One region of the Micromonospora inositola genome, then DNA from elsewhere that is predicted to be linked to it. Evidence: riboswitches for the same ligand, from Rfam matches in the RefSeq annotation. Region 1 holds a riboswitch; each other region holds the start of a gene.
The links. Region 1 has a riboswitch for cyclic di-AMP ahead of GA0070613_RS03340 (C40 family peptidase). Riboswitches for the same ligand answer to the same signal wherever they lie in the genome.
Positions count from the first base shown of each region.

Region 2: linked by a shared signal. The riboswitch ahead of GA0070613_RS22250 (LysM peptidoglycan-binding domain-containing protein) and the one ahead of GA0070613_RS03340 (C40 family peptidase) in region 1 are both predicted to bind cyclic di-AMP.
Region 3: linked by a shared signal. The riboswitch ahead of GA0070613_RS08785 (C40 family peptidase) and the one ahead of GA0070613_RS03340 (C40 family peptidase) in region 1 are both predicted to bind cyclic di-AMP.

Region 1 is NZ_LT607754.1:703,902-715,074, reverse strand. It holds partial or broken gene GA0070613_RS33195 (GNAT family N-acetyltransferase) at 1-545, opposite strand, end outside; gene GA0070613_RS03370 (TetR/AcrR family transcriptional regulator) at 593-1,180, shown strand; gene GA0070613_RS03365 (hypothetical protein) at 1,406-1,954, shown strand; gene GA0070613_RS03360 (choice-of-anchor J domain-containing protein) at 2,076-4,295, opposite strand; gene GA0070613_RS03355 (AAA domain-containing protein) at 4,532-5,845, shown strand; gene GA0070613_RS03350 (maleylpyruvate isomerase N-terminal domain-containing protein) at 5,985-6,797, opposite strand; gene GA0070613_RS03345 (inositol monophosphatase family protein) at 7,058-7,855, shown strand; gene GA0070613_RS03340 (C40 family peptidase) at 7,987-9,123, opposite strand; cyclic di-AMP (ydaO/yuaA leader) riboswitch at 9,126-9,276, opposite strand; gene GA0070613_RS03335 (SDR family oxidoreductase) at 9,578-10,342, opposite strand; gene GA0070613_RS03330 (helix-turn-helix transcriptional regulator) at 10,442-11,173, shown strand, end outside.
Region 2 is NZ_LT607754.1:4,660,531-4,671,703, reverse strand. It holds gene GA0070613_RS33070 (OmpL47-type beta-barrel domain-containing protein) at 1-1,807, opposite strand, end outside; gene GA0070613_RS22260 (M4 family metallopeptidase) at 2,812-4,845, shown strand; gene GA0070613_RS22255 (YbaB/EbfC family nucleoid-associated protein) at 4,892-5,266, opposite strand; gene GA0070613_RS22250 (LysM peptidoglycan-binding domain-containing protein) at 5,451-6,134, opposite strand; cyclic di-AMP (ydaO/yuaA leader) riboswitch at 6,136-6,308, opposite strand; gene GA0070613_RS22245 (LLM class flavin-dependent oxidoreductase) at 6,582-8,150, shown strand; gene GA0070613_RS22240 (winged helix-turn-helix transcriptional regulator) at 8,241-8,717, shown strand; gene GA0070613_RS22235 (SDR family oxidoreductase) at 8,770-9,468, shown strand; gene GA0070613_RS22230 (hypothetical protein) at 9,536-9,895, shown strand; gene htpG (molecular chaperone HtpG) at 9,950-11,173, opposite strand, start outside.
Region 3 is NZ_LT607754.1:1,832,615-1,839,401, reverse strand. It holds gene GA0070613_RS08795 (C40 family peptidase) at 1-951, shown strand, start outside; gene GA0070613_RS08790 (N-acetylmuramoyl-L-alanine amidase) at 1,015-3,048, opposite strand; cyclic di-AMP (ydaO/yuaA leader) riboswitch at 3,280-3,415, shown strand; gene GA0070613_RS08785 (C40 family peptidase) at 3,477-4,463, shown strand; gene dcd (dCTP deaminase) at 4,504-5,082, opposite strand; gene GA0070613_RS08775 (pyridoxamine 5'-phosphate oxidase family protein) at 5,161-5,721, shown strand; gene GA0070613_RS08770 (zinc metalloprotease) at 5,799-6,782, opposite strand.

The sequences.
Region 1 (11,173 bases):
CGGGCCCGCCACCCGTCGGCCAGCACCGACCAGATCTCAAGGTCGATCCGTCCGCCCGCTCCGTCCGGATAGACCTGACGCAGCGTTCCGTCGTGGCTCATTCCCAGCCGCTGCGCGACCGCGATGCTGCGTTCGTTGCCCGATTTGGTGCGCCACTCGATGCGAGCAATCCCGCGCTCGTCGACGGCCCAGTCGATGATCCGCTCTGCGGCTCGGGTGATCAGCCCGCGGCCCTGCGCGCCGGGCTCCAGCCAGCAGCCCGCTTCGCAGACGCCCAGCGCGGTGTCGAAGGAGACGAACATGACGCCGCCGATCAGGCGGCCGTCCAGCCAGATGCCCCAGATGCCGCCGCCGTCGCAAGCCCGCTTGTCCGCGTAACGCTGCAGTACCGCGCGAGCCTCGCCTACGTCGCGGGCGACGAACGCGGGCGAGACCCACGGCAGGATGTGCTCGCGCGCCCGGTCCAGGTGGTAGAGGAACTCCTCTGCGTGCCAGGGCTCGAGCGGGCGCAGCACGGCCGAGTCGGTGAGGGGCAGTGCGAACATCACAGCCTCCGTACATAACAAACGTTTGGCATGTACGCTAACAGGCCATGACCCCGGCACGTACCGACCATGACTCCCGGCGCCAGGACGTCTCGGAGGCGGTATGGCAGGTCCTGGCCGAGCACGGCTTCGGCGGCCTCACCATGCGCGCCGTTGCGGCGGCCCTGGGCTCCTCGACCGGACTGGTCACCCACTACTTCGCGGGCAAGCGCGAACTGATCGCCCACGCCCTCGACATCCTCGAGGTACGCACCGCGCAGCGCCCCCGGCAGGCCGCTCCCGCACCTGGACGGGCGGCGCTGCGCACGCAGATGCTCAACATCCTCCCGCTGACCCCCGATGCAGCGGCGATGAACCGGATCTGGGTCGGCTCCTGGGACGTCGCCCTGTCCGACCCTGACCTGTTTGCCGCCCAGAGCCTTCGCTACGAGCGCATCCGGGTGGGCCTGCGCACCTCCATCGAGGACGCCCAACGGCTGGGCGAGCTTCCCGACGGTGACTCGGGCCGGCTCGCGACGACCGTGCTGGCGTTCACCCACGGCCTGGTGGTTCAGGCGCTGTTCGACCCCGAGCGGCTACCGGCCGCGACACAAACCCGGCTCGTCGACGACTTCCTCGCAGCTCTCACCCGCTGATTCGCGGCGCTCAACTCCCCAGCACCGAAAATGGCCGCTTCTCCGGCGCGGGTCGCGGCGATGACGGCCGCCGCCACGCGGATCGGGAACGACCTCGCCGTGCGGCGTTGACGCGGAACGAGCCAGGCCCCGGGGACGGGATCGGAGGGGCGGGCGGTCAGGTCCAGCGGGCCGGACCGCCGTGATTGTCCACAACGGCGGCCGCACCGGCGTAGGGTCGGCGGCGTGGTAGGGGCGGGGCGTCGATACCGGTACGTCGGGCCGGCGGACGTGCGGGCGTCGGTCGCCGACGCCCCTCAGGGCTGGCCCATCCGATCACCGGTCGATCTCGACACCTACCTGGCGGCTGCAGATCCGCGCGACCGCGACGAGCCCTTCACCTACGTCGTCGACCCCGGCGGTACGTTGCGGCTCGCGCCGAGACGCAGCGAGCACGTCGCCTGCGCCGGCGGTGGGGAGGTCCTCGGCGCGGGAGAGATCGCCTTCGCCGGCGAGCGGGACGGCTGGGTCGTCACCGAGGTGAGCAACCACTCCACCGGCTACTGCCCCGATCCCACCTCGTGGCTGGCGGTGGCGGGCGCCCTCGACAGGGCGGGTATCTGCCGCCCGGAAGGCTTCACCGCGGCCGTCGTCTTCCGGCGCTGCCTTGACTGCGGCGAGCGCAACCTCGTCCGCGACGACGACTACATCTGCGCGCTCTGCGGTGCTGAGCTGCCGGAGGATGTGGAACCTCGGCTGACAGCCCAGCGGTCGACCGACCAGCGTCCGCGCTGACGACCGAGCCGGCTGAGAGCGCGCTCAGTCATCCGGACGTACGCGGCGGCCGGTTGCCGGCCCGCCAGGACACCTGCCACCAGAGCGGCGACAGGTGCCCGGGCGATCTTGCCGGGTCAGGTCAGGCGCCGCCGCCACCGGGCTGGACGACTCCGTTGACCTTCAAGGTGTAGGGCGCGTACTGGTTGACCTGCTCGGTCGGCTCGTCGTAGGCGACCACGGCGACGACCTTCTCGAACGGGCTGAGCAGGGCCAACTGCTCTCGGCTGAGCGTCAGGCCGGACCTGCCGTCGAACTCCACCTGCCGTGCGGACGAGTGCCGCTCGTCGATGCCGATCAGCCGCAGGTTCCAGTTCTTGACACTGATCGGCCTGATCTCGGTCGGCGAATCGAACGGCGCGAGACTGCTCCCGTCGCTGATCGTCGTGCCGCCGATGGTGATGTCGTCGATCAGCCACCCGCCCTCGTTGACGCCGCCGTCGCTGACATAGCGGAAGCCGAGCAGGACGGTCTTTCCGGCGTACGCGGACAGGTCGTACGAGTGTGCCTCGAACCCGTCGGTCGTACCGTTGACCGCCGGGCCGAGCGGCCCGTCGACCGTCTTGTCGCCGGGGATGGCGGTGTAGGTCGCGCCGCCGTCGGTGGAGACGGTGACGTAGCCGTAGTCGAAGCCAACCTCCGCGCCGTACTTGGCGAGGAAGCGCAGCGTCGGGTCGGCGGTCGGCACGGCGACCGACGTGACCGCCCCCGCGTCCGTGTTGCTGTCGTTTCCGGACCAGAGGACGGGGTTCCCGGACCGGTCCGGATCGTTCGACACGACGGTCCACTCCAGCGGGAGCGGCGGCAGGGTCTTGGCGCCCTGGAACGACAGCGACCGCAGGTCGCGGCCGCGCAGGACCTGCCCCTTGGCGTCCTGCAGCGGTACGTAGTCGGCACCGTTCGGTGCCGCGCCCGGGGTGGCGTTGGCGGCCGGGTTGGCCAGGTTGACCGTGGACCGCAGGCTCGGCGTGGTCACCCGGCTCTTCGATACGCCGAGCATGACCCCGTGGCGCTCCCCGACGATCTTGTCGACCAGCGTCATCGTCTGGTAGTCGTGGATGACCTGGTACATGTTCGTGGCGCCCTCGGCCTTCAGCGCCGCGTCCAGGCTGGCCAGACCCTGCAGCTCACCGTCGTTGTGCAGGCGGGAGATGATGTCCGTGCCGTACCGGTCGTGGAGGAACTGCATGAACGAGTACGCGTTGCCGTAGTCGGCGAGCACCGCGTTCGGGTTGGGGCTCTCGCCCCAGAGCGTTAGCGAGTTCTCCGGGCCGCCGCAGTCCCGCGGGTTGGTGTTGAACGGCGTCTGCACCGTGCCGAAGCCCTGGTAGCAGTAGAGGTGGCTGTCGGCTCCCCGGTCGAAGACGGTCGCCGTGGTGTCGACGTAGCCGACCAGCGTCTGGGCGAAGTCGGACAGACCCTCGTTGACCCAGCTCGTCTCGAAGGGGTCGGTGTAGTAGTGCGCCAGGTGCTGCCACTCGTGGGCGAAGGTCCCCTCGTAGAGGTGCGGGCGGGCGGGGCGGCTGGTGCACAGGTCGCCGGTCGGCTCGTTCGGCGGGTTGGCACCAGTACGGTGCAGCCAGTCGAACGCGTCGATGGTCATGACGTTGCGGTCGAAATACTCGTTGAGCGCGGCCGAGAAGAACCCGGCGATGTAGGTCGGCGCGGCCGGGAACGTGTAGTAGTTGTCGTCCCGGACGTTGTCGACGAGGGTGACGGTCTTGTTGCCACCGCCGGTGTAGACGCCGCCGTTGCCGCTGGCGTCCGGCCCGAGCCGGGCGTTGCTGCCGTCGCGGTCCGGTGGCGTGCTGAACGCCGCCGTCTCCTTCGGATACATGTTGTTGTCGAACTCGTTGACGAGGTTCGTGACCTGCGCGTCGGTGATCTGCGTCGACGAGGGGATCTGGGTCCGGCAGTCGCCGGCCGGGAAAGCGATGTCGTTGGCGACCCACACCTCGATGTTGTTGCCAACTGCCCGCAGCGTGTAGTTCTTGCGGTAGTACCGGCCCTGGAAGTCGTCGAGCCCGAGCCACTGACGGACTGTGCCAACGGGCGGAGTCGCCGCTGCTGCCATGGTTTCCGAACGCGCCTGCGCGCGCGGCTGGTATCGGGCGGGCGTCTGGACCTTGTGGCCGTCCAGCGTGAAGTCCTTGCGGGTGAGCTCTCGGACGTCGCTGGGCCCATCCTTCTTCGCGGCGGCCGGTTGGGCGGGGGCGGCCGCCGCGGCTGACGCGGGAAGGACGCCCAGGAGTGGTAGGACGAGTGCGATGGCTGCTGCCCCGGCGATGCGGCTGCGTGCCATTGGCCCCCCTCGGGTTTTGTGAATCCGGTCAACGATCTTCGTCGCAAGTAACCGGGCTGACATTCACGTTCGTACGCCCATTAGTTGCCTGTGGCAATCGTCTTACCGCACGACTTGGCATACGGCGATGCGGTCGGAGCACGGGGCGAGGGCCAGGACCGCGGACGTGAGGTGACCGGAGGATGGTCAGGCCCTGGCGGTAGGGTCCCGGCGATGCCCCGTCGAGAGGTGTGGTCATGCTTGCTGGGCTGGAGGTGCCGCCCGCGGTCGAGGCGGAGCGGGTGATCCCGGCCGTGCTGGCCGACCTGCGCTCCGGCGCGCACCGCGGCGTGGTGGTCGACTCGCCGCCCGGCGCCGGCAAGTCCACGCTGGTGGTGCGCGCCGCCGTCGAGCTGGCCGCCGCCGGCGAGCCGTTGATCATCATCGCGCAGACCAACGAGCAGGTCGACGACCTCATCGACCGGCTCGCCCGCAGGGCCCCCGAACTGCGCATCGGCCGGCTCTCCGCCGCCGACTACCGGCCCTCCGATCGGGTCAAGGACCACGACACCGTCCGGGTCGCCGCCAAGGTCGCCGACCTCGGCGGTCCGGCCGTCATCATCGGTACGGCTGCGAAGTGGGCCACCATCGCCGAGGGCTGCTGGCCGTGGGCGATCGTCGACGAGGCGTACCAGATGCGGTCGGACGCCCTGTTGCGCGTGGCCGGCCGGTTCGAGCGGGCGCTGTTCGTGGGCGACCCCGGGCAGCTCGACCCGTTCTCCACGGTCGAGACCGTGCGCTGGACAGGCCTGACCTGGGATCCGATGCAGTCGGCGGTGGCGGTGCTGCTGCGCCACAACCCCGAGTTGCCGGTACACCGCCTGCCCGTGTCGTGGCGGCTGCCCGCCTCGGCGGCGCCGGTGGTCGCCGCGGCGTTCTACCCGTTCACCGGGTTCCGCGCCGGTACCGGCCCCGACGACCGGGCGCTGTCGTTCACCGAGCCTGGGCCGGGTGACGCACTCGACGCGTCCGTGGAGCTGGCCGCGACGACGGGCTGGGCGCTGTACGAGCTGCCGGCCCGGCACACCCCGCGTACCGACGGGGAAGCCGCCGCGGCCTGCGCGGCCCTGGCCCTGCGGGTGTTGCGGCGCGGAGCGGTCGCCGTCTCCGAGCACGCGCCGGCCGGCGCGCCGGTCACCGCGGACCGCATCGCCGTCGGGGCCGCCCACCGCGACCAGGTCGCGGCCATCCGCGCGCAGCTCGGCGAGGCCGGGGCGGGCATCACCGTCGACACCGCCAACCGGCTCCAGGGCCGCGAGTACGACGTGACGATCGTGCTGCACCCGCTGTCCGGACGGCGGGACGCGACGACCTTCCACCTGGAGTCGGGGCGGCTCTGCGTGCTGACGTCCCGCCACCGGCACGCCTGCATCGTGGTGGCGCGGGCGGGCATCGGGGAATTGCTGGACGCCCACCCGTCGACGGAGACGGTGCACCTCGACGTGCCGGTCAAGTTCCCCGACGGCTGGGCCGCCAACCAGACGATGATCGCCCATCTGGGCGCGAGCTAGCTGCTGTTGCGTCCGTGGACGTTGCGGGACGGCAGTCCCGGTCGCGAGGGCCGGTGGGGAGAACCCTGCGGCGGCAGCGTTCGGGCACGCCCGACTGCCGTCCGGCCCGGCTCAGCGTCCCTCGGCCCTTGTCATGCCGTCACGGGATGGCGAAGAAGCCGAGGAACCGGAAGGCGAGCCACGGCTTGCGTCCCCACGCCCGCAGCTTCCCGCGCGCGATCAACGGCCACTGGCTGCTCAGACCCGCGCTCAAGAGGAAGAACGACACCGGGTCGACCGAGATCGTGCAGTCGGCCCGGCGGTGCGGGATGTCGCTCACCGTGGCGACTCCGTCGGCGAAGAGCACCGAGAACCGGGAGAGACCGCGCAGCCGCAGCTCGTAGCACGCGGTCAGGTCCTGAACGGCGGTCCGGTCGACGAGGCGGGGCATCGTGACGTGGATGAACGGCAGGATGAGTTCGACGTGCCGCGGCCGGACGATCGGTGGCTGCCGGAGGGCGCTGGCGATCGCGCTGCCGTGGCTGAGCATGTGCGCGAGCAGGTAGCAGCTGAACACCCCCAGCGGCATCGGGCCCATGGGCGTGTCGACGACATCCGCGGCGGGTCGGGCCCGGGCCGCCTCCAGGAACGCGGCGGCCTGTTCCGTGATCCGCTGCGCGAGCACGGCCGGGTCGCGTTCCGTGTGCTCGGTCAGCGACTGCGCGTTCGCGCTGGCCAGGCCGGCCTTCGTGCCGTCGCCGTGAGTCGCCGGTCGGCCGGCGGCGATCGTCGCCATGAGTTCGTTGGCCATCGCCAGATGTGCGGCCGCCTCGGCGACGGTCCAGGACGCACCGGGGATGGCGATGTCGGCGGTGGGCAGCGCGCCGATCAGGTCGGCCAGCCGCTCCGCCACGGCAACGATTTCGTCGGAAAGGTCAGCGCTCTCGGCGCGGTCAGCCGTCGTCTGGGCCATGACCGCCGATCTTGACCGATCCCGAGCCTCCTGTCCAGGCACCTAGTGCCTTGACCGCACAGGTTCACCGGGTTGGTGGTCGCGTCGATGGCGCCGAGGGCCGATTGGATGTTGGTGGCGCCCGAAATAGTGCGGGCGACGTCGCGGTGGTTGCCGGCCACGCTTCGCGGACGGTGGTGAGCTGCACTCCTGCGGCCGTCGGGGCGGGACGATGCTGGTCTGACCGGTGGGGATCAGCTTCGCCCCGTATTCTGCACGGCATGATCAACTCGTACGCGAGTCCCGACGATGCCGGGGTTGCGGTAGCTGCGGCACGTGCCGGCGCGGACGTGGTGAGCAACATGTACGGCCAGCGGCTCACCCGCATCGACAAAGGCGCCGGGGACTTCGCCACCGCCGCCGATGTGGAGGCTGAGCAGACGATCCTCGGCGTCATCCGTGCCGCCCGGCCCGATGATGGGGTGCTCGGCGAGGAAGGCGGGCAGCGGGGCGCGGCCGACGCTGTGCGCCAGTGGTTGGTGGATCCCCTGTGCGGCACGCTGAACTACGCGGTCGGCAACATGCTGGTGGCCGTCAACGTGGCGCTGCGCAACGGGGCAGCGGCGGTGGCCGACCCGTTCAGCGGCGAGGTCTTCTTCACCGACGGTGAGACCGCCTGGGTGCGGCACGACGGGGTCGATGCGCAGCTGACGCCCACCCCCGTCACCCAGCTGGTGGACGTCAACCTGGATCCGCCGTTCCCGAGCGCGCCCGGATTCCGGGCCGTGGACCTGCTGACCCGCCCCGAGTTCGTCGAGCGGTTCCGGCCGCGGGTCGTGTCCACGACGCTGGCCTTGGCCTGGGTTGCGGCCGGCAAGCGCGCCGCATACGTCACCGATGGCGGTGACCTGTCCTGGAGTGTGCATTTCGCCGCCGGCATCGCTGTGTGCCGGGCCGCCGGCTGCGTAGTCACCGGGATCGACGGCGCCCCGATCGGGCAGGCAGGCCGCGGGCTCGTGGTGGCCGCCGATGCCGAGACCCACGGGCTGCTGATGTCGATGATCCGCAGCCGAAGCTAGTGCTGTGACCGCATAGGTTTCGCCGGGCTGGGTCAGGCTGCGGCTTGGAGGGGGCGCCCGCCCCAGCGGATGCCCTTCTCGCTGCGGATGCTTGCTCTTTGACGATGCCCGGTGGCTCCGGACCGGACGGGTCAGCCGGGGCGGCGAGCACCGCTGTAAGGCATAGTCGCCAGCTGGGCCATTCGGACCACGTCCCCGGTGTGCGGGGCGTGGACGATCAGCCCGTTGCCGACGTACATACCCATGTGATGGTGATCGGCGTAGAAGAAGACGAGGTCACCCGTGCGAAGGTTCGCTCTGCTCACCGCCACACCTGCGGTCCATTGAGCACCTGTGTAATGGGTCAGCTGCACCCCGGCGGAAGCCCACGCGTACTGGGTCAGGCCGGAGCAGTCGAACGAGTCTGGACCGTTGGCCGCCCACACGTACGGCTTGCCGATCTGCTTGCACGCGGTCTTCGCCGCGACGCCGCCGCTACCCGTGATGGGGACGGCGGGGCACTTCCCACCGATGAACAGTGGACTGCTCGACGTGATGGGTGAGGTGCTGCTCGCGGTGGCGGCTGACTGGGCGGCGGCTGCGGCTCTGGCCGCCGCGGCGTCCGCGGCCGCCTTGGCCGCCGCGGTCGCCTCAGCGGCGGCGGTCTGTCGGTGTAGCGCATCCAGCCGCTTGATCTCGGCGTCGATGGCCTTCTTGCGAGCCGCTAGCTGGGCCTGCTGGCGCTGCCGTATCGCGATCAGCGCGTCGACCTTCTCCTTGTCGGCGTCGTAGCTCGCCTGCTGGGTCGACAGCCGGGTGATCTGTCGCTGCTCCGAATCTGCCACCTGATTCACGAGCGCGAGTTGATCCCCCACCGCTGTCGGCGGCGAGCCGCGGGACAGCAGGGCGTTGAATGTGGAAAGCGACTTCTCCCGCTTGTAATACCCCGCCACAATCTCCTGGACCTGGGTCCTGCTGATCTCCACCGACTTGCCGAGTGGCTCGATCCTTCGGCTCAGTTCGGCCGATCTCCGCTGGTTCGCGGCCAGTTCCGACCGGACCTTGTTGTATTGCTCGATGACGGGTTCGAGCTTCTGCCACGCCGCGTCGATCTGCTGCTGCACATCGGCGGCCGACGGTGCGGCGTGGGCGTGGGCCGCTGGCCCGACGGCCACCATGGCCGCCGCCGCGACGGCGAGGATTCTGGTGAACAGACGCGATCCGGCAGGCCGGGTGCGCACGGGTGGCAACGGGGTCGGCTCCTTCCATTCGAGGCCGACGCACGTCACCGCGCACCTACCTCGACCGCCTGCCGGGTTAGCTGACGGGTTCGGGCGTGGAAGTCGCCCTACCGCTGATGCGGATTCACCCCGAAACCTGCGGTGGTTCCCCGGCTCGCCTGGCGACGCCAATGACGTCCAGCGACTCGGCGGTGGCCGTCCCGGGGCACTCCAGGTGGAGACCGACATCCGGAACGGACGCTGACAACATTAGTGAGGACGGCCCGAGGAAATCAACGAGCGGGTAATGCCAATTCTCTGCGCTGTCAGGCGCGCACATTGGGTGCCGGAATTATGCGTACGATAAGACTCCGCTAATCGGAATCTTAATCATCCCTAATCTTGGCTTTCAACCTGCGCTGTTTCCTACGGCAACCCTCAGGTGACGCTTAACCGTTTTCCCGACGTCATGGCGCCTCCCCCGTCCCGTAAGCGAACCACCCGCCGCCGGGGCCGGCCGAGGCTACCTGCCGTGCGGGTCGGACGCGTTGAGCGTCGCGACGACCTGGTCGTAGTCGCCGCGCGCCTCGCCGTAGCGGAGGAACTTCACCCGCTCGACCTGGATCTCCTTCGCGTCGGGCTGCGCCTCGAGCAGCGCGACGACCTCCGCCACGAACTCGTCGAGCGGCATCGCGAACTCGCTGTTCTCCTGCCCGGGCAGCAGCGAGGTACGGACGGCCGGAGGTTCCAGCTCCACGACCTTCACGGTCGTGTCCGCGAGCTGCAACCGGAGAGACTCGCTGAGCATGTGGATCGCGGCCTTCGACGCGTTGTAGCTCGGGGTGACCTTGAGCGGCGCGAACGCGAGGCCCGAGGAGACGGTGACGATGGTGGCATCCGGCTGCGCCCGCAGGTGCTCGATGAACGCGGCGATGAGGCGGATCGGGCCGAGCACGTTGGTCGTCACGGTCGTCTCGGCCGAAGTGAGGAACGATTCGGGCTGGTGCCAGTCCTCGATGCGCATGATGCCGGCCATCGTGACGAGGACGTTGAGGTCCGGGTGCTTCGCCAGCACCTCCTTCGCGGCCGAGTCGATGCTCGCGGGGTCCGTCGTGTCGATCTTGATAGCGTCGATGCCGGGGTGCTCTGCGGCGATCTTGTCGAGCAGGTCGGCGCGCCGACCGCCGACGATGATCGTGTTGCCCTTGGCCCGCAGCTCGAGCGCGAGGGCGAGGCCGATTCCGCTCGTGGCGCCGGGGATGAAGATGGTGTTTCCGGAGATGTTCATGCTCCGAGCCTCGCCGATCGTCCGGCCTGGGGGCAGAGACCGGTTATCGGGGGATCGGCAATCCCTGGCTCGCCCGCGCTACCGGCGGATACTGGGATCATGGACCGTGCAGCCCTGGCCGATTTTCTCCGCCGCCGCCGCGAGGCGCTGCAGCCCGGGGACGTCGGGCTGGCCGCGGGCGCGCGCCGGCGCGCGCCGGGCCTGCGGCGTGAGGAGGTCGCTGCCCTCGCCGCGATGTCGACCGATTACTACACCCGCCTCGAACAGCAGCGCGGCCCGCAGCCGAGTGCGCAGATGCTCGCGTCGCTCGCCCGGGCGCTGCGGCTGACGAAGGACGAACGCGACTACCTGTTCCGGGTGGCGGGGCACAACGCCCCGGCAGTCGTGTCCGCGGCGACGCACGTCGCCCCGGCGCTGCTGCGCGTGCTGGACCGGCTCGACGACACCCCGGCGCTCATCCTGTCCAACCTCGGCGAGACGCTAGTGCAGAACCGGATGGCCGCAGCCCTGTTCGGCGACAAGTCGGGCTACACGGGCCTCGCCCGCAGCGAGATCTACCGGTGGTTCACGGCTCCCGCGGAGCGGCTGCGCTACCTCGAGGAGGACCGCGACCGGCAGAGCCGCGCCCAGGTCGCCAACCTGCGTGCCGCGTACGGATCGATGGGCCCGCAGTCGCGGGCCGGTGAGCTGGTGCGGGCGCTGCAGAAGGCGAGCCCGGAGTTCGCCGAGCTGTGGGAACGGCACGAGGTCGCCAAGCGCTTCGCGGACCACAAGACGCTCATCCATCCCCAGCTCGGTGCGATCGGGCTCGACTGCCAGGCGCTGTTCACC
Region 2 (11,173 bases), 2.8 Mb from region 1:
CCGTCACCGGCGCCGAGTAGCCCGCGTAGGGCTGCCCGTCCAGGGAGTACTCGACCCGGTCCACACCCGAGCCGGTGTCCGTCGCCGACAGGGTCACCGTCGCGCTCCCGACGTACGCGCCGTTGGCGTCCTTCTGACCGCTCACCACCGCGGTGGCGGTGGGCGGCGTCGTGTCGGCCGGCGGCGTCTGCACCACCGTGAACGACACCGACTGCGCCGACGAGGTGTTACCGGCCTTGTCCGTGGCCCGGTAGCTGACCGTGTGCTGACCGGTCTGGTTCACCGTCACCGGCGCGGAGTAGCCGGTGTAGGCGCCCCCGTCGAGGGAGTACTCGACCCGGTCCACACCCGAGCCGGTGTCCGTCGCCGACAGGGTCACCGTGGCACTGCCCACGTACGCGCCGTTGGCGTCCTTCTGCCCGGTCACCGCCGCCGTCATCGTCGGCGGCGTGGTGTCCGCCGGCGGCGTCTGCACCACCGTGAACGACACCGACTGCGCCGACGAGGTGTTGCCGGCCTTGTCGGTGGCCCGGTACGACACCGTGTGCTGACCCGGCTGGTTGACCGTCACCGGCGCCGAGTAGCCGGCGTAGGGCTGCCCGTCGAGGGAGTACTCGATCCGGTCCACGCCCGAGCCGGTGTCCGTCGCCGACAGGGTCACCGTCGCGCTGCCCACGTACCCGCCGGTCGCATCCTTGTCCCCGGACACCGCGGCCGTCACGCTCGGCGGCGTGGTGTCCGCCGGCGGCGTCTGCACCACCGTGAACGACACCGACTGCGCCGACGAGGTGTTACCCGCCTTGTCCGTGGCCCGGTAGCTGACCGTGTGCTGACCGGTCTGGTTCACCGTCACCGGCGCGGAGTAGCCGGTGTAGGCGCCCCCGTCGAGGGAGTACTCGACCCGGTCCACACCCGAGCCGGTGTCCGTCGCCGACAGGGTCACCGTCGCGCTGCCCACGTACGCGCCGTTGGCGTCCTTCTGCCCGGTCACCGCCGCCGTCACCGTCGGCGGCGTGGTGTCCGCCGGCGGCGTCTGCACCACCGTGAACGACACCGACTGCGCCGACGAAGTGTTACCCGCCTTGTCCGTCGCCCGGTAGCTGACCGTGTGCTGACCCGTTTGGTTCACGGTCACCGGCGCCGAATAGGTGCCGTACGGGCCCCCGTCCAGGGAGTACTCCACCTTGTCGACACCCGAACCGGTGTCCGTCGCCGACAGGGTGACCGTGGCACTGCCCACGTAGGCGCCGTTGGCGTCCTTCTCGCCGGTCACCGCCGCCGTCACCGTCGGGGCCGTGGTGTCCGACCCGCCGTCGCTGACGACCAGGAGACCGGTCATGCCGCCGTGGCCGGGGATCGAGCAGAAGTACCGGTAGGTGGCGGGCGTGAGGACCACGTCGACCGTCCACCGGCCCCCGTTGCTGTCCGATGGGTCGGCCAGGATGTTCACGTCGACATCGCTGTTGTACGCGGGGTTCCCGGTCTCGAAGGTGAGGGTGTGCTGCATGCCGGTGGTGTTGCCGGTCGCCGCGCTGTTCTCGAACACGAGGGTGGCCGGTCCGGCCGTGGCGGTCGTCGGCGCGGACCGGTACGACAGAAAGTTGTCGCCGGCGGTCCAGGTGAGGACCTGGGCCTGGAGCTGTTGCGACGGCGCGGTCGCCGCCGGCCGTTCCGGATCAGTCGGACGCGCGTTCGCCGGGGACGCAGCCACGGCGGCGGTCAGCAGGAGGACCATCGTGGCGATGGTCGCCATCGGTCTCCTGAGCCGGCTCACGGCGAGCCGGCCGCGCGGTGGATGTGAATTCATGGATGCCTCTTTCACGGTCCGGAGGAGCACCGGGCGGAGCGTGCGTCGGCCCGTCGATGTCAGGAGTTGTCGGAGCTACCCGGCGGCCCCTCCCTGGCCGCGCGGGATCCCCGGCCGTGGCGGTCGCCACGGTCGTCCTGTGTGGATTGATGGCCCGATGTCGGCGGCGAGCCGGATCGCACGCGGCATCGGACGCGGTTCCGCGTCGGAGCTGACGGGTAGTCGTCGGGTACGGACGGACGTCGGTCGACCCGCGGCGCGTGCCCGCGCCGGGTCGCCGTGGTGCGGCGTTGACCCGGGGACGGCCATCCCTGGCCGGTCGTGGCCTCCGGACGGGTTGCGCCGCCTGAAGGTCACAGTCGAGAACTACCGTGCCGGTTCATCTCGACGAAACATATTGACAATGACCGACCCTACTAACTTCCTCTCAGGGTGTCCATAGCTTTCGTCGATGTGCCAGCTACTTTTCGCTTGCACAAACGAAAGTAGCCTCGCGAATCGCCAGGCGGTCGTGCCACGCGTGCCACGGTGGACGGAGCGCGTTGCGGCGACGCAGACGTCTCCGGAGCGGGTCCCCGACGCCGGCGGCCCCGAAGTCGATGACGCCGCCGGGGCCGCCCGTCGCGGAGCAGCACATTGCCGGGGGGGCGCCAAGGCGCACCATCAGCGGATAGCGGCATATGCCGCAAGTCGGGCCGCCCTCCATCGACTGCCATGAACATAAGGGCTGATCAGGGCCATTGAAGATCATGGCTGTCTGAATTGTCGATGTCGCCCCGGCGACCGGAACAAGACGGTTGCCCCGGTCACCCATTGATCTGCACCCCTGCCCGTGTGATCGTGCTGCCACGAGTCACCGATCCCCGGTGGCTCGGGATGGTCGGTCGGTCGACCCGGGGCACGCCGGCAGCTCCGGACGACCACCATCGCCCGCCTCGCAGCTTGACCGCGGCGCGCGCCCCTACCGGGCTCCGCGCGCCGCCAGAGAACAGGAGCGCACCCCCTTGAAGCTCTCACCTCGCCTCGTCGCGCTGTCCGGCGCGGCCGCGGCCGGTCTGATCGCCGCCGGCACCGCCGCGGCCGTGCAGGCCGCGCCTCACAGCCCCGCCCCCGACGCGGCCCAGGCCCGCACGCTCGCCGCCAACTCGGCCAGCGCGCTGGTCGCCAGCCGCCCGCAGTACCTGCACGCCAGCTCGGACGAGGCGTTCGTCCAGAGGCCCGTCATCTCCTCCGAAGGCACCCAGTACGTGCCCTACGAGCGCACCTACAAGGGCCTGCCGGTGACCGGCGGCGACTTCGTCCTGGCGACCGACTCCGCCGGCAACCTGAAGTACGCCTCCGTCGCCCAGCAGCAGAGCATCGGCAGCCTCGCCACGACGCCGAAGCTCAAGGCCACGGCCGCGGAGAAGACCGCCCGCGCCCAACTGAAGAGCGTGACCACCGTCGAGGGCACCACGCTGGTCGTCTACACCCTCGACAGCAAGCCGGCCCTGGCCTGGGAGACCACCGTCCGGGGCACCACCGCGGACGGCCCGAGCCGGCTCACCGTGGACGTCGACGCCCTGACCGGCAAGGTGCTGCGCACGCAGGAGCACGTCGTGCACGGCAGCGGCACTGGCGCGTGGAACGGGCCGAGCCCGCTGACCCTCAACACCACGCTGTCAGGCAGCACGTACTCGATGAAGGACCCGACCGTCACCAACCAGAGCTGCCAGGACGCCGCGACCAACACGACGTTCTCCGGCTCGGACGACGTCTGGGGCAACGGCACGGCCACCAACAAGGAGACCGGCTGCGTCGACGCGCTGTTCGGCGCCCAGACCGAGCACAAGATGCTCGCCCAGTGGCTCGGCCGCAACGGCGCCGACGGCGCCGGCGGCGCCTGGCCGATCCGGGTGGGCCTGAACGACCAGAACGCCTACTACGACGGCACCCAGGTCCAGATCGGCAAGAACACCTCCGGCCAGTGGATCGGTTCGATCGACGTGATCGCCCACGAGATCGGCCACGGCATCGACGACCACACCCCGGGTGGCATCTCCGGCAACGGGACCCAGGAGTTCGTCGCCGACACCTTCGGCGCGGCGACGGAGTGGTTCGCCAACGAGCCCTCCAGCTACGACGCTCCCGACTTCCTGGTCGGCGAGAAGATCAATCTGGTCGGCAGCGGCCCGATCCGCAACATGTACAACCCGTCGGCGCTGGGTGACCCCAACTGCTACTCCAGCAGCATCCCCAGCACGGAGGTGCACGCGGCGGCCGGTCCCGGCAACCACTGGTTCTACCTGCTGGCCAACGGCAGCAGCCCGACCAACGGTCAGCCGACCAGCTCCACCTGCAACGGCAGCAGCGTCACCGGCCTGGGCATCCAGAAGGCCATCAAGATCATGTACAACGCGATGCTGCTGAAGACGACGTCCTCGTCGTACCTGAAGTACCGCACCTGGACGCTGCAGGCGGCGAAGAACCTCTACCCGACCGGCTGCACCGAGTTCAACACGGTCAAGGCCGCGTGGGACGCGGTCAGCGTGCCGGCCCAGTCCGGCGACCCGACCTGCAGCGGCACCACCACCCCGCCGCCCACCGGCAGCTGCTCCGGCCAGAAGCTGGCCAACCCCGGCTTCGAGTCCGGCGCCGTGAGCTGGACCGCCACCTCCGGCGTCATCACCAACTCCACCAGCCAGGCCGCGCACGGCGGTTCGTACAAGGCGTGGCTTGACGGGTACGGCTCGACCCACACCGACACCCTGTCGCAGGCGGTGAGCATCCCGGCCGGATGTCGGGCCACGCTCTCCTTCTACCTGCACATCGACACGTCCGAGTCGGGCAGCACCGTCTACGACAAGCTGACCGTCAAGGCCGGCAGCACCACCCTGGCGACGTACTCAAACGTGAACGCCGCCGCCGGCTACGTCCTGAAGTCCTTCGACGTCTCGTCGCTGGCCGGCACCACCGCGACCATCTCGTTCAGCGGTGTGGAGGACAGCTCCCTGCAGACGTCCTTCGTCATCGATGACACCGCGCTCAACCTGAGCTGATCAACTCCGAAGCGGTCGGTCGTCGTCCTCCCGGCGACCGACCGCTTCAGTGCGTCAGCCGTAGGCGGGGTGCTGCGGCCAGCCGGGCGGCCAGGGCGTCCACGTCGGCCCGCGCCGTGGCGCTGACCTGGGCTTCCAGGTCGGCGAGGGCGGCGTTGACGGCCGCCACGATGTGCCCGCAGACCGTCTCGATCCCCGCCGCCGACAGCCGCGGGTCGACGGTGACGGACTCCAACCGGCCACCCTGGACGACCACAGCCCGCACCAGCCCGTCGGCCGCCGTGCCATCGGCGCGGAGCAGTTCCGGCGCATCGCCGTCGGTGTGCTCGGCCGGCCGGGAGCGCATGGCCGACAACGCCTGCTGCGTCCGGGTCAGCAGCTCATCGAGGCTCGCGGCCGCGGAGAACGGTTCGTTGGTCATAGCCGCGCTTTCTTCACGTCCCTTCACGAGCACCGTGACGATAGCAATCCGCGTCCCGACCCGCCCGCCACACCGTCGCCACGTCCACGGCGGGTTGCCGGACGGCGAACGCCCGGCCGGAGCACCGGCCGGGCGTTCGTCGGCTGCGTCGGTTCCGACCGGTGGGGTGGGAACCGGTGGTACGTCAGCGCAGCCGCAGCTGCTGGCCCGGGAAGATCAGGCCCGGGTCGTCGCCGACCACGCGCTTGTTGCGCTCGTACAGCGCGTGCCAGCCGCCGGCCAGGTCCTGCACGTCGGCGATCATCGACAGGGCGTCGCCCGGCTTCACCACGTAGGCGCCCGAGCCGCCCGAGGCCGGCGCGGTACGCCGGTGGCTACGGGTGGCCGGCCGGTCGCCGCGCGAGGACCGCTCCGAGGAGCCGGCCTTGGACTTCGACCCGGAGTCCGAGCGGGACTTCTTCTTCGTCCCTGAGTCCGACTTGGACGAATAGTGCTTCGTCGAGCCGCCCTTCTTGCCGCAGACCGGCCAGGCGCCGATGCCCTGCCCGTCGAGGACCCTCTCGGCGATGGCGATCTGCTCGCCGCGGCTGGCCAGGTCGGCCCGGCTGGCGTACTTCTGGCCGCCGTAGCCGTTCCAGGTGCTCTTGGAGAACTGCAGGCCGCCGTAGTAGCCGTTGCCGGTGTTGATGTGCCAGTTGCCGCCGGACTCACACTGGGCGATGGCGTCCCAGTTCACGCTGGCCGCGCTGGCCGGCGCGGCCGGCCCGAGGATCGCGGCGGCGCCGGTTGCCGCGCCGACGACGAGTGCCCCGACGGCGAGCCGACGCGGGCTGGTCCGGTGGTGGCGTGCGGTGTGTTCAGTTGCCATGTTGGGTTTCCTCCACGCCGACGAGGTGAGCTGTCGGGTTCGGGCCGAGGAGCCCGGCCGCCGGTAGGCGGCTTCACCCCGAGGTGTCGAGCACCGAGGAACGTGTGGGTCCCCCGCTCCCGCCTGAGGTCCAGGTACCACCGGGCCGGCGGCGGAATTAGGCGTTACCGGCCCGTGGTGTCCGCAATCGCGAACGCATACGACGTTAGGAACGGTTTGGGGTGATCGCCCACTTCTTGTGAAGTTCTTCACCCGGCCGAGCGAAGGCGCGGCATTACGAGTTGCGAGGTGTCCGGATGTGCAATAAGGAGGCTGCCGGGCGGGTGCCGGACAGCGGGTCCCCACGCAGGTCGGTGGCGCTGGGCGTCCCTTCTGGCCTCCGGCTACGGTGGCGAAGGCCGGTGGCCGGCCGAGCGGCACGGGACGCGAACGAGGTAGCGGGCGCACATGACGGACTACGGGCACCAACTCATCTTCGGCAGCTTCCTCACCCCCACCGCCGACCGGCCCGAGCAGGTGGTGGCCCTCGCCAAGCTCTGCGAACAGGTCGGCCTCGACCTCGCCACCTTCCAGGACCACCCGTACCAGCCGGGCTTCCTGGACACCTGGACGCTGATGTCGTTCCTGGCGGCGGCGACCAGCCGCATCCGGCTGGCCGGCAACGTGCTGAACCTGCCGCTGCGGCAGCCGGTGGTGCTGGCCCGCAGCGTCGCCAGCCTGGACCTGCTCAGCGACGGCCGCGCCGAGCTGGGTCTCGGCGCGGGCGCCTTCTGGGAGGCGATCGAGGCGAACGGGGGGCGGCGGCTCACCCCCGGCCAGGCCGTGGACGCATTGGACGAGGCGATCCGGATCATCCGGAGGGTGTGGGCGGTCGACCGGCGTGGCGGGATCCGGGTCGAGGGCGAGCACTACCGGGTGGTCGGCGCGAAGCGGGGACCCGCGCCGGCGCACGAGGTGGGGATCTGGATCGGCGCGTACAAGCCGCGGATGCTGCGGCTGGTGGGGCGGGCGGCGGACGGCTGGCTGCCGTCGATGGCGTACCTGCCCAAGGGGCCGGCGGAGCTGGCGGACCTCAACGCGCTGGTCGACGAGGGCGCCGACGCGGCCGGGCGGGATCCCCGCTCGGTGCGGCGGCTGCTCAACATCTCCGGGCGATTCACCCGCTCCCGCTCCGGCTTCCTGGCCGGGCCCCCCGAGCAGTGGGTGGAGGAGCTGGCGGGTCTCGCCCTGGACCACGGCACCTCCGGGTTCATCCTCGGCGCCGACGACCCCACCGCGATCCAGCTCTTCGCGCAGGAGGTCGCGCCCGCCGTGCGGGAGCTGGTCGCCGCCGAGCGCGCCGAGCCCGGCAGCCGGGCGAAGGCCGTTGAGGAGCAGCGCGAGGTGGTCGAGGCCGGCGGCTCCACCACGCTCGCCGTCACCCCCACCCCCGATCCGGAGGTCCGGCTGACCGACCACGAACTCTGGGACGAGTCCACCCGCCCGGCCGCCCCGCCGGCGCCGGCCGGGCACGTCTACACCCCGCACGCGCAGGCCGTCGGCGGGCACCTCGTCGACGTGCACGACCACCTGCGGCAGGAGCTGGCACAGGTACGTGACCTGCTGCAGCAGGTGCGGCGGGGGGTGGTCTCCGCCGGCGCCGCCCGGGCCGTGCTGAACCAGATGACCATGCGGCAGAACAACTGGACGCTGGGGGCGTACTGCGCCGCGTACTGCACGGCGGTCAGCCAGCACCACGGGCTGGAGGACAATTCGATCTTCCCGCACCTGCGGCATTCCAACCCCGGGCTGGTCCCCGTGCTCGACCGCCTGGAGGCGGAGCACGTGGTCATCCACGACGTGGTGGAGGGCGTGGACCGGGCCCTGGTGGACCTGATCCGCAATCCGGGCGACTTCACCGAGCTCCAGAAGGCGGTGGACATCCTCAGCGACACCCTGCTGTCGCACCTGTCGTACGAGGAGCAGACCATCGTCGAGCCGCTGGCCCGGTACGGCTTCTACGCCGGGCAGGTGTGAGACAGCGGCGGATCCGCCGTCGGTATTCCCCGGGGTCGCGTGACCTAGCTGACTTTGGCTTTCCTAAGTCAGCGGGGTAGCGTCGCCGGCATGACGGACTTCCTCGAGCAGCGCGACGCCTGGCAGAACAGCAACTGCTCGATCGCCCGGGCGATCGAGGTGGTCGGAAACCGGTCCACCCTGCTGCTGCTGCGCGAGGCCTCGTTCGGCACCCGCCGCTTCGACGACTTCGCCCGGCGGGTCGGGATCAGCGAGCCGGTCGCCGCCGCGCGACTGAAGCAGCTCGTCGCCGACGGCCTGCTCGAACGGCGCCCCTACCGACAGCCGGGGCAACGCACCCGGGACGAGTACCTGCTGACCCGCAAGGGGCAGGAGCTGCTGCCCGTGCTCACCGCGCTGCGCCAGTGGGGGGACGCCTGGGCCGCCGACGAGGCCGGCCCGTCGGTCCGGGTCGAGCACCACGACTGCGGTGCCGCCGTCCACGCGCGGCTGCGCTGTGCGGCCGGGCACGACGTACCGCCCGGCGAGATCGACGTCCTCCCGGGTCCCGGCCTGCTACGTGCGTGACCGGTCGGCCCGCCGACACACCCCCTCGACCCGACACACTCAGGAGCAGGACATGAAGATCGCTGGACGCAGTGCCCTCGTCACCGGGGCCAACCGCGGCTTCGGCCGCCACCTCGCCGCCGAGCTGGCGGCCCGCGGCGCCACCGTGTACGCCGGCGCCCGCAATCCCGACAGCGTCGACCTGCCGGGCGTCACCCCGGTCCGGCTGGACATCACCGACCCGGACTCGGTGGCCGCGGCCGCCGCGCTGGCCGGCGACGTGACGCTGCTGGTCAACAACGCCGGCATCAGCACCGGGGCGGACCTGCTCGACGCCGACCTGGCGGCCATCCGGCTGGAGATGGAGACCCACTACTTCGGCACGCTGTCGGTGGTGCGGGCGTTCGCGCCGCACATCGCCGCCAACGGCGGCGGGACGATCCTGAACATCCTCTCCGCGCTGTCCTGGGTGAGCTTCCCGGGGGTGGGGGCGTACAGCGCGGCCAAGGCCGCCGAGTGGTCGCTGTCCAACGCGCTGCGAACGCAGCTCGCCCGCCGGGGTGTCCGGGTCGCCGGCCTGCACGTCGGGTACATGGACACCGACATGACGGCCCAGGTGTCCGGGCCGAAGTCCGACCCGGCCGAGATCGCCCGGATCGCCGTCGACGGGATCGAGGCCGACCGGTACGAGATCATCGCCGACGAGACCTCCCGGCGGGTCCTCGCGGGCCTGTCCGGCGGGGTGGCCGCGCTCTATCCCGAGCTGCCCTGACACCCGGCGCGGCGGGTCCCCCGGTGGATCCGCCGCGCGCAGGGGCGGGTGGGCGCACAATGGCGGCATGCGACAGGGCTTCGCGCACCAGGCCGTCCTCGGCATGGGCCCGGACGACGATCCGGCCGCCCCCGGGGCCGCCATCACGACCGTCCTGTGCGGCCACTGGGAACACGAACCGCCCTGCCCGGTCGCCCCGCACCACACCGAGGCGGAGCGGAACGGCGACGAGGTGCGCCTGCGGATCCTCTTCGCCACCGACCCGGACCTGGAACTGCGGGTACGACGCGACATCGACCGGGCCCTCGCCCACGGCGAGCTGACCGGCCCCGACGGGCGGACGTCCCGGTGGCGGCTGCTCCGCAGCGAGCCGGGTGAGCCGTCTGTCCAGGAGGCGGCGCGCCTGGAGCGGCTGGCGCTCGGATAGCGGGCGTCCGTCGGCCGCGGCGCGGAGGGCTGCGGCCGACGGACGGCAGACGCGTTACAGCGTGCGAGCGAGCCGGTCGGCGAGGATCCGGGTGAACCGGGACGGGTCGGCCAGCTCCCCACCCTCGGCGAGCAGCGCCATGCCGTACAGCAGCTCGGCGGTCTCGGTGAGGCCCTCGATGTCGCCGCCCTGCTCGTGGGCCTTGCGCAGGCCCGTGACCAGCGGGTGGCTCGGGTTCAGCTCCAGGATCCGCTTGACCCGCGGCACCTCCTGCCCCATCGCCCGGTACATCTTCTCCAGCGTCGGAGTCATGTCGTGCGCGTCGCCGACCACACACGCCGGTGAGGTGGTCAGCCGGGAGGAGAGCCGGACCTCCTTGACGCTGTCGGCGAGCGCGCCGGTCAGCCAGGTCAGCAGCTCGGCGTGGTCCTTCCGCTCCGCCTCGGCCTTCGCCTTCTCCTCGTCGGTCTCCAGGTCGACCTGGCCCTTGGCGACCGAGCGCAGGGCCCTGCCGCCGTACTGGCCGACCCGCTCGACCCAGACCTCGTCGACCGGGTCGGTGAGGATCAGGACCTCGTAGCCCTTGGCGCGGAAGGCCTCCAGGTGCGGCGAGTTCTCGATCGTGCTCCGCGACTCGCCGGTGGCGAGGTAGATCTCGGACTGGCCGTCCTTCATCCGCGCCACGTAGTCGCGCAGCGTGGTCAGCTCGGCCGGGTCGTGGGTGGAGGCGACCCGCACCAGGTCCAGCAGCGGCTCGGCGTTGTCGGGGTCCTCGAGCAGCCCTTCCTTGACCACCGCGCCGAACTCGGCCCAGAAGGTGCGGTACGACTCCGCCGGCATCTCCTTGAGGGTGGCGAGGACCTTCTTGACCAGGCGACGGCGTACAGCGCGGATCTGCCGGTCCTGCTGGAGGATCTCCCGGGAGATGTTCAGCGACAGGTCGTGCGCGTCCACGACGCCCTTGACGAAGCGCAGGTAGTTGGGCATGAGCGCGTCGCAGTCGTCCATGATGAACACGCGCTTGACGTAGAGCTGCACGCCCCGGCGGCCCTGCGGGGAGAACAGGTCCAGCGGCGCGTGGGAGGGCAGGAAGAGCAGCGCCTCGTACTCGAAGGTGCCCTCGCCGCGCATGTGGATGGTCTCGAGCGGGTCGGCCCAGTCGTGGCTGACGTGCTTGTAGAACTCCTTGTACTCGGCCTCGTCGACCTCGTCGCGGGACCGGGCCCACAGGGCCTTCATCGAGTTGAGGGTCTGCGCCTCGCGGGTGGTCGCGCCATC
Region 3 (6,787 bases), 1.1 Mb from region 1:
GCCCGCCGGGTCGTACACCGTCTGCTCACCCTGGTCGCGGCCGTAGCGGTCGGCGCCGGACTCGTCGCTGCGCCCGCGCACGCGGCCCCTTCGGTGGACGAGATCGACGCGCAGATCGACAAGCAGTGGGAGCAGCTGGAGCCCACCATCGAGGGCTACAACAAGATCCGCGCCCAACTGAAGGTCAACAAGAAGAAGTCCGCGGACCTGCAGAAGAAGATGGCCCCGCTGGAGCTGCAGTCCACGCTCGCCATGAACCGGGTCGGCGACCTGGCCTCCCGCTACTACATGCAGGGCCCGTCGCAGGAGATCGGCGCCCTGCTGGTCGACGCCAAGCCCGGGACGCTCGCCGAGCAGCTCACCATCCTCGACCGGCTCGCCACGCAGGAGCGCAAGCAGATCGCCGGCGTGCTCGCCATCCGCGACAAGTACAAGGCGCAGAAGGCGAAGCTGGACGCGCTGATCGACACTCAGGTCAAGCAGCAGAACGAGATGGCCGCGAAGAAGAAGCAGATCGACGCCGAGATCAAGCGGCTGACCGCGATGCTGCCGAAGACCTCGGTGCGGGTCGAGGGCTGCCCCGCCATCGACGGCGTGGTGAGCAGCGCCGCGCGGATCGCGATCAAGACGGCCTGCGCCCAGGTCGGCGACCCGTACGTCTGGGGCGCCACCGGCCCGAACTCGTTCGACTGCTCGGGCCTCACCCAGTACGCCTACAAGGCGGCCGGGATCTACCTGACCCACTTCACCGGCGCGCAGTGGAACGAGGGCAGGGCGGTCTCCCGGTCCGACGCCCGCCCTGGTGACCTGGTCTTCTTCGGCTCCGACCTGCATCACGTCGGCCTCTACCTCGGCAACGGGCTGATGGTGCACGCACCGCGGACCGGCAAGCCGGTCCAGGTGAGCCAGGTCAGCACACAGCCGGTGGCCGGCTACCGCCGGGTCACCTGATCCGATCCGACGACGAAGGCCCCCGGTCAGCCGACCGGGGGCCTTCGTCATGTGGAGCGCCGGCTAACTCGGCGCGCCCACCGAGGCCGGCAGGATCAGCACGTCGTCCAGGTTCGCGAACATCACCCGGTGGCCGAACTGCATCTGCACGTACCGGTTCTCGCCCCGGACCACCGTCCGGTCGCCGGGGGCGGAGCCGTCGAAGGAGACCGCCCGGTAGTACTCGCCCGGCAGGACGCCGCCGAGCGCGTACCGCTGGCCCGCCGCGAAGGTGTACTGCAGCGGCGAGATGGTCTGGTACGGGATGGTGGCCGGGTAGGCCGCCCGCTCGGGGTAGGCCCGGCCGTACACCGGGATGGTGGCCTTGCCCGGCTTGGGCGTCACCACGAAGCCCTGCCCCCACTTCGCCGTCGGCGCGGAGGCCGGGTTGAGGAACCAGGCCTTCTGGCCGAGGTACCAGATCGCGGTCCAGTCACCCTGGACGTCCGCGAGGGCGTACGTCTGGCCGGTCGAGGCGCGGGCGCCGTGGTCGGAGATGTACATGGTGTCCGGGGTGCCGTTCGGCCGCAGGCCGCGGTCGTTGACCAGCGGGGCGGTGTCGCTCGGCGCGGTGCGCAGGATGACCGAGGAGGAGCCGCGCAGCGGGCACGGCGCGGCCGGCGGCGTCGGCTTCGGCACGCCCGGCGGCTGCTGGTTGCAGCCGATGAACGCCGGCTGGTTGCCGGCGTAGTCCGGGTCGATGGTGACCAGGCCGGTGTGCGGCGTGCCGGTCGAGTGGAAGGGCGCCTTCATCATGTCGAAGTAGTGCGACCAGTCCCAGTACGGGCCCGGGTCCCAGTGCATCCCGGCCACGGTCCCGGCGGTGGTGCCGGGGACGTTGTCGTGGCCGAGGATGTGCTGCCGGTCCAGCGGGATCTGGAACCGGAGCGCCAGGTGGCGGACCAACTTGGCCGAGGTCCGGTACATCGCCTCGGTGTACCAGGTGCCGTGGCCGGCGAAGCCCTCGTGCTCGATGCCGATGGACTTGGCGTTGACGTACCAGTTGCCGGCGTGCCAGCCGACGTCCTTGGCCTTGATGTGCTGGGCGACGTAGCCGTCCACCGAGCGCAGCGTGTAGTGCCAGCCCAGGTAGGTCTTGTCCTGCACCAGCTTCACGCTGGGGCCGAAGTAGCCCTCGGTGTCGTGGATGACGATGTACTCGATCTTCTGCTGGGCGGGCCGGTCGCCGAGGTCGTGGTTGCCGTAGTCGCCCGGGTTCGGGCCGTACTTCTCGTACGGCGCGGGGATCCACTCGCAGGCGAGCCGGACCGGGCATTCCAGGCCGTCCGGCCGCTCGGCGCGGCGCAACCCGAGCCGGTGCAACCCGGACTCGTCGGGCGTCACCGCCAGGGCGGCGAGAGTGACCCGCTGGCCGTCGTCGGTGGTCCGGCTGGCACCGAGGCCGATCTGGTCGTACACCTCGTCGGCGAAGGCCGCCGCGGCGTCCTCGGTGTCCGCGCCGGAGTACCGGGCCACCGCGCCGTACCAGGCCGCCGGGTCGCTGCCGGCACCGACCGGCGCACCCAGCTCCTTCTGGTACGACGCGAGCAGCGCCGCCCCGCCGCGGATGTTGGCGGCGGCGTCGGTGCGCAGCGTCTCCTCGGCCGCGCCGGTGAGCGCGGCGGCGGCGTCGAGGGTCTGCAGGGACGCCTGCGGCAGGAGGTCCCCGGTCGGTTCGGCCGCCGTGGCGGGGTCGAGGACCAGGGGCCGGGACTCGTCCCCCCGGGGGTCCTCGTCCTCGTCGACGTGCCCGCTGGACGGCGTGCTGGCGACCTGTTCGGCGTCGGTCAGGTGCATCGGGCCGTAGCCGCCGCTTGTGCTGGGCTGGCCAGGGTGGGTGTCCCAGCGGGATTCCAGGTACGACACGCCGAGCAGCACGCTCCCCGGCACGCCGTACTCGGCCGCGGCGGCGGCGTACTGCTGCTGGCGGTCGGTGGTGTCGGCGGGCCCGGCGTCGGGTTCGGCGGCGACGGGTCCGGTGGTGAGGAGAAGGGTGGCCGCCGCCATGGCGGTGGCGAGCAGAACCCGTCTGCTTGGCGGCACTGGTGAGCGGAGCATGGAACCTCCAGATCGGGCGGAAGTCACTGCGTGCTCACCCTCGCCCCACGCATGGCATCGGGTCAATACCTTTCCCCGCGATGATGTTGAGTGAAAGAAACCTTCACCGCCGTGATCATCGGGAATTCCGGTACGGAGTGTCACGGCGTCGCGGGTTGCGGATCGATAACGGCGCTCTCTACTCTGGTCAATCGTCGGCCGGTATGTGCATCGTCCAACCCGGGTGGTGACTGTCCGACACCGCCGAGTCGCCTCCGGGCGAGCCGGGGAACCAGGTACCGGGGGTGAATCCGCAGCTCTGCGGTAGGGCGGCTCCCTTCCCGTCCGAACCCGTCAGCTAACCCGGTAGGCGGTCAGCGAAGAAGGAGTACGGAAGCCCGGTGGCACACCATGCCCCGCGGCGACCGTCGGTCCGGTCGGTCGACCGGATGACGGCTGCGCCGCGTCCACGCTGGTCCCGCTTCACCACCGCCCTCGCCGCCCTGGCCGGCACCGCCGTCATCCTGACCGGTGGCGCCACGGCGGCGCACGCCGAACCGACGGTCGCCGAGATCGAGCGCCAGATCGACCAGGACTGGAACAAGCTCGAACCGATCATCGAGCAGCACAACGCCACCCGCCAGGACCTCGCCGTCAAGCGGAAGCAGGTGAACGCGCTCGCCAAGCAGATCGCCCCGCTGCAGCTCCAGGTGGACCTCGCCATGGGCCAGGTCGGCGGCCTCGCCGCCGAGGCGTACAAGGGCGACAACCTTTCAACGGTGAACGCGCTGCTGGGTAGCCGGTCGACGAGCGACGTGGTCACCGGCCTCGAACTGCTCGACCGCTTCGCCCACCGCCAGCAGCAGCAGGTGCGCAACGTCGTCGAGCTGCGCGATCAGCTGGCCGCCAAGAAGAAGCCGCTGGACGAGATGGTCGCCCAGCTGGCCCGGACCGAGGCCCAGCTTGCGGCGAAGAAGAAGCAGATCAACGCCGAGATCGCCAAGCTGGACAAGCTCCGGCTCAAGATCTACGGCAGCGGTGGCGGCGGCCCGCTGCGGCCCGCGCCGTGCCCGTCCGGCTACCCGGGCGGCCCCGCCGGGGTCGCGGTCAAGTTCGCCTGCGCCCAGATCGGCAAGATCTACGTCTGGGGCGCGGCCGGCCCGGACCACTTCGACTGCTCCGGCCTGACCATGGCGGCCTGGGCCAAGGCCGGGGTCTCGCTGCCGCACAACGCCCGCCAGCAGCACGACGTCACCCGCCGGGTGAGCCGGAGCGAGCTGCGCCCCGGAGACCTGGTCTTCTACTACAGCGACCTGCACCACGTCGCCATGTACGTCGGCGGCGGCTGGGTGGTGCACGCCTCCCAGTCGGGCAAGCCGATCACGATGAAACGCGTCGACGACGGCCAGATCAACAGCTACGGCCGACCGGGCTGATCCACCGGCAGGGGCTCCCGCGTGGGGGCCCCTGCCACCGTCAGCGGGTCGGCCAGGTCCGCCAGTTCTGCCAGGACCGGCTCGGCGTCGGACCGCGCTGCCCCTGGTAGCGGGAGCCGTAGACCGCGGAGCCGTACGGGTGCTCGGCCGGCGAGGAGAGCCGGAAGATGCACAGCTGCCCGATCTTCATCCCCGGCCAGAGGGTGATCGGCAGGTTCGCCACGTTGGAGAGCTCCAGCGTGACGTGGCCGGAGAAGCCCGGATCGATGAAGCCGGCGGTGGAGTGGGTGAGCAGCCCGAGCCGGCCCAGTGAGCTCTTCCCTTCGAGGCGCCCCGCGAGCTGGTCGCCCAGCGAGATCACCTCGAGCGTCGAGGCGAGCACGAACTCGCCCGGGTGCAGCACGAACGGCTCGCCCTCCGGCACCTCCACCATCGAGGTCAGGTCGTCCTGCTGGACCGACGTGTCGATGTGCGTGTAGAGGTGGTTGTTGAAGACCCGGAAGAGCTTGTCCAGGCGTACGTCGATGCTGGACGGTTGCACCAGCGTGGGCTCGAACGGCTCCAGCGCGAGCGTGCCCGCCTTGATCTCGGAGACCAGGTCGCGGTCGGAGAGCAGCATCGGAACACCATAGCGACCGGTACGGGTGACCTGCGTGTCGGACTGCGCGTTCGTACGTGTGTTCGATAGAATGTCGGCATGGCTTCCTGGTCCGAATTCGCCGCCGACGAGCCCCGCCTCGCCGACGAGATCCGCCTTCTCCTGCAGCAGTACGGGCCGGGCTTCGGCTACCTCGCCACGGTCCGCGCCGACGGCGGCCCCCGGGTCCACCCGGTCTCGCCGGTCATCACCGACGAGGGGCTCTTCTGCTTCGTCATCGACTCGCCGAAGCGCCGCGACCTCGAACGCGACGGCCGCTACGCGCTGCACTCCTTCCCGCCCGAGGAGAGCGACGACGAGGCGTACGTGGCGGGCCGCGCCCGTCCGGTGACCGACCAGGCCCGGGTGGCCCGGGTCGCCGAGATCGGCCGGGCCGCGCCGCAGGTCGACTGGCGGCTCTTCGAGTTCACCATCGACGTCGCCATGCTCACCCGTCGTGGGCAGGGCGACGTGACGAGCCGCGGCGGCGGGCAGCCGGCCGTCCAGGTCTGGCTCGACCCGCGGGCGGCGCACCCGGCCGGCGACGCCGCAGGCGTACCCGACCAGCGGCCGGCCCGGCGCGGGCGGCACGGCTTCGACACCCGCCGTACGGCGGCCTGACCCCGGCAGAGGCCCTCCGGAGACGGCGGTGCCGGCCCCGTCGTGAGACGGAGCCGGCACCGGCGTCTGCTGGGGCGTTACGCCGCGCGGTAGGCGTTCCACGCGGTCAGCATGCGGCTCGCCTGACCAGCGGTGAACTGGTACATGCACGAGTCGTAGGTGTAGTCCATGAAGTTGGTGATCGGGTCCAGGCCGGTCGCGGTGCAGGTGTCCCGCCCGGTCGGGCACTGGAACGCCGGCGACGCCTCCGCCGGGGTGTCGCTCACGCTGTCGCCCGAGCCGGAGCAGCCGCCCTGGAAGGTGTGGTAGAGGTTCAGCCAGTGGCCGACCTCGTGGGTGCCGGTGTCGCCCTGGTTGTAGTTGGTGGCGGTGCCACCCGGCAGCGACTCGCTCAGCGCGACCACGCCGTCCATGCTGTCCAGCTTGCGCTTCGGGAAGGTCGCCCAGCCCAGCAGGTCGTTGCTGAGCTCGCCCAGGTAGAGGTTCAGCGTGTTCTTGCCGCCCTCGCGCAGCGAGGTCTTCATCTGCCGCTCGGCGGTCGAGCCCTGCACGATCGGGTACCAGGCGGCGTTGGTCACGTGGTGGACCTTCTGCAGCTGGAAGCCGAAGGCGGTCGGCGCGCCGCCGGTGGCGCCGCTGTAGGCCTGGTTGAGCACGTTGATCTGCGCGGTGACCAGCGAGTCGGGGATGTTGCCGCCGGCCCGGGTGGTGTCGCGCTGGATGACGTGCACGACGACCGGAATGCTGACAGTCGCCAGGGTGGTGGCTCCGGCGCCGGCCCGGAAGTTCGCCCGCTCGCGCAGCGCGGCGGCGAGGTCGGCCTCGCGGTCACGGACCTGCTTGGCGGTCAGCTCATTCGGGTCCAGCTTCGCGCTGCCGCCCTTCTTGACCCGCGCGTCCGAGTGGACGTCGGTCGGCTCGGCGCAGGACGCGCCGGGGGCGGCCGAGAAGGCCGAAGCAGCGGGAACGACGCCCACCGCAGCGGTGCTGAGCAGCAGCGCGAGGGTCGTCGAAGCGACGCCGGCGGTACGCCGGGTCAGCAGGTTGGGACGAAGTCCCATGGGCC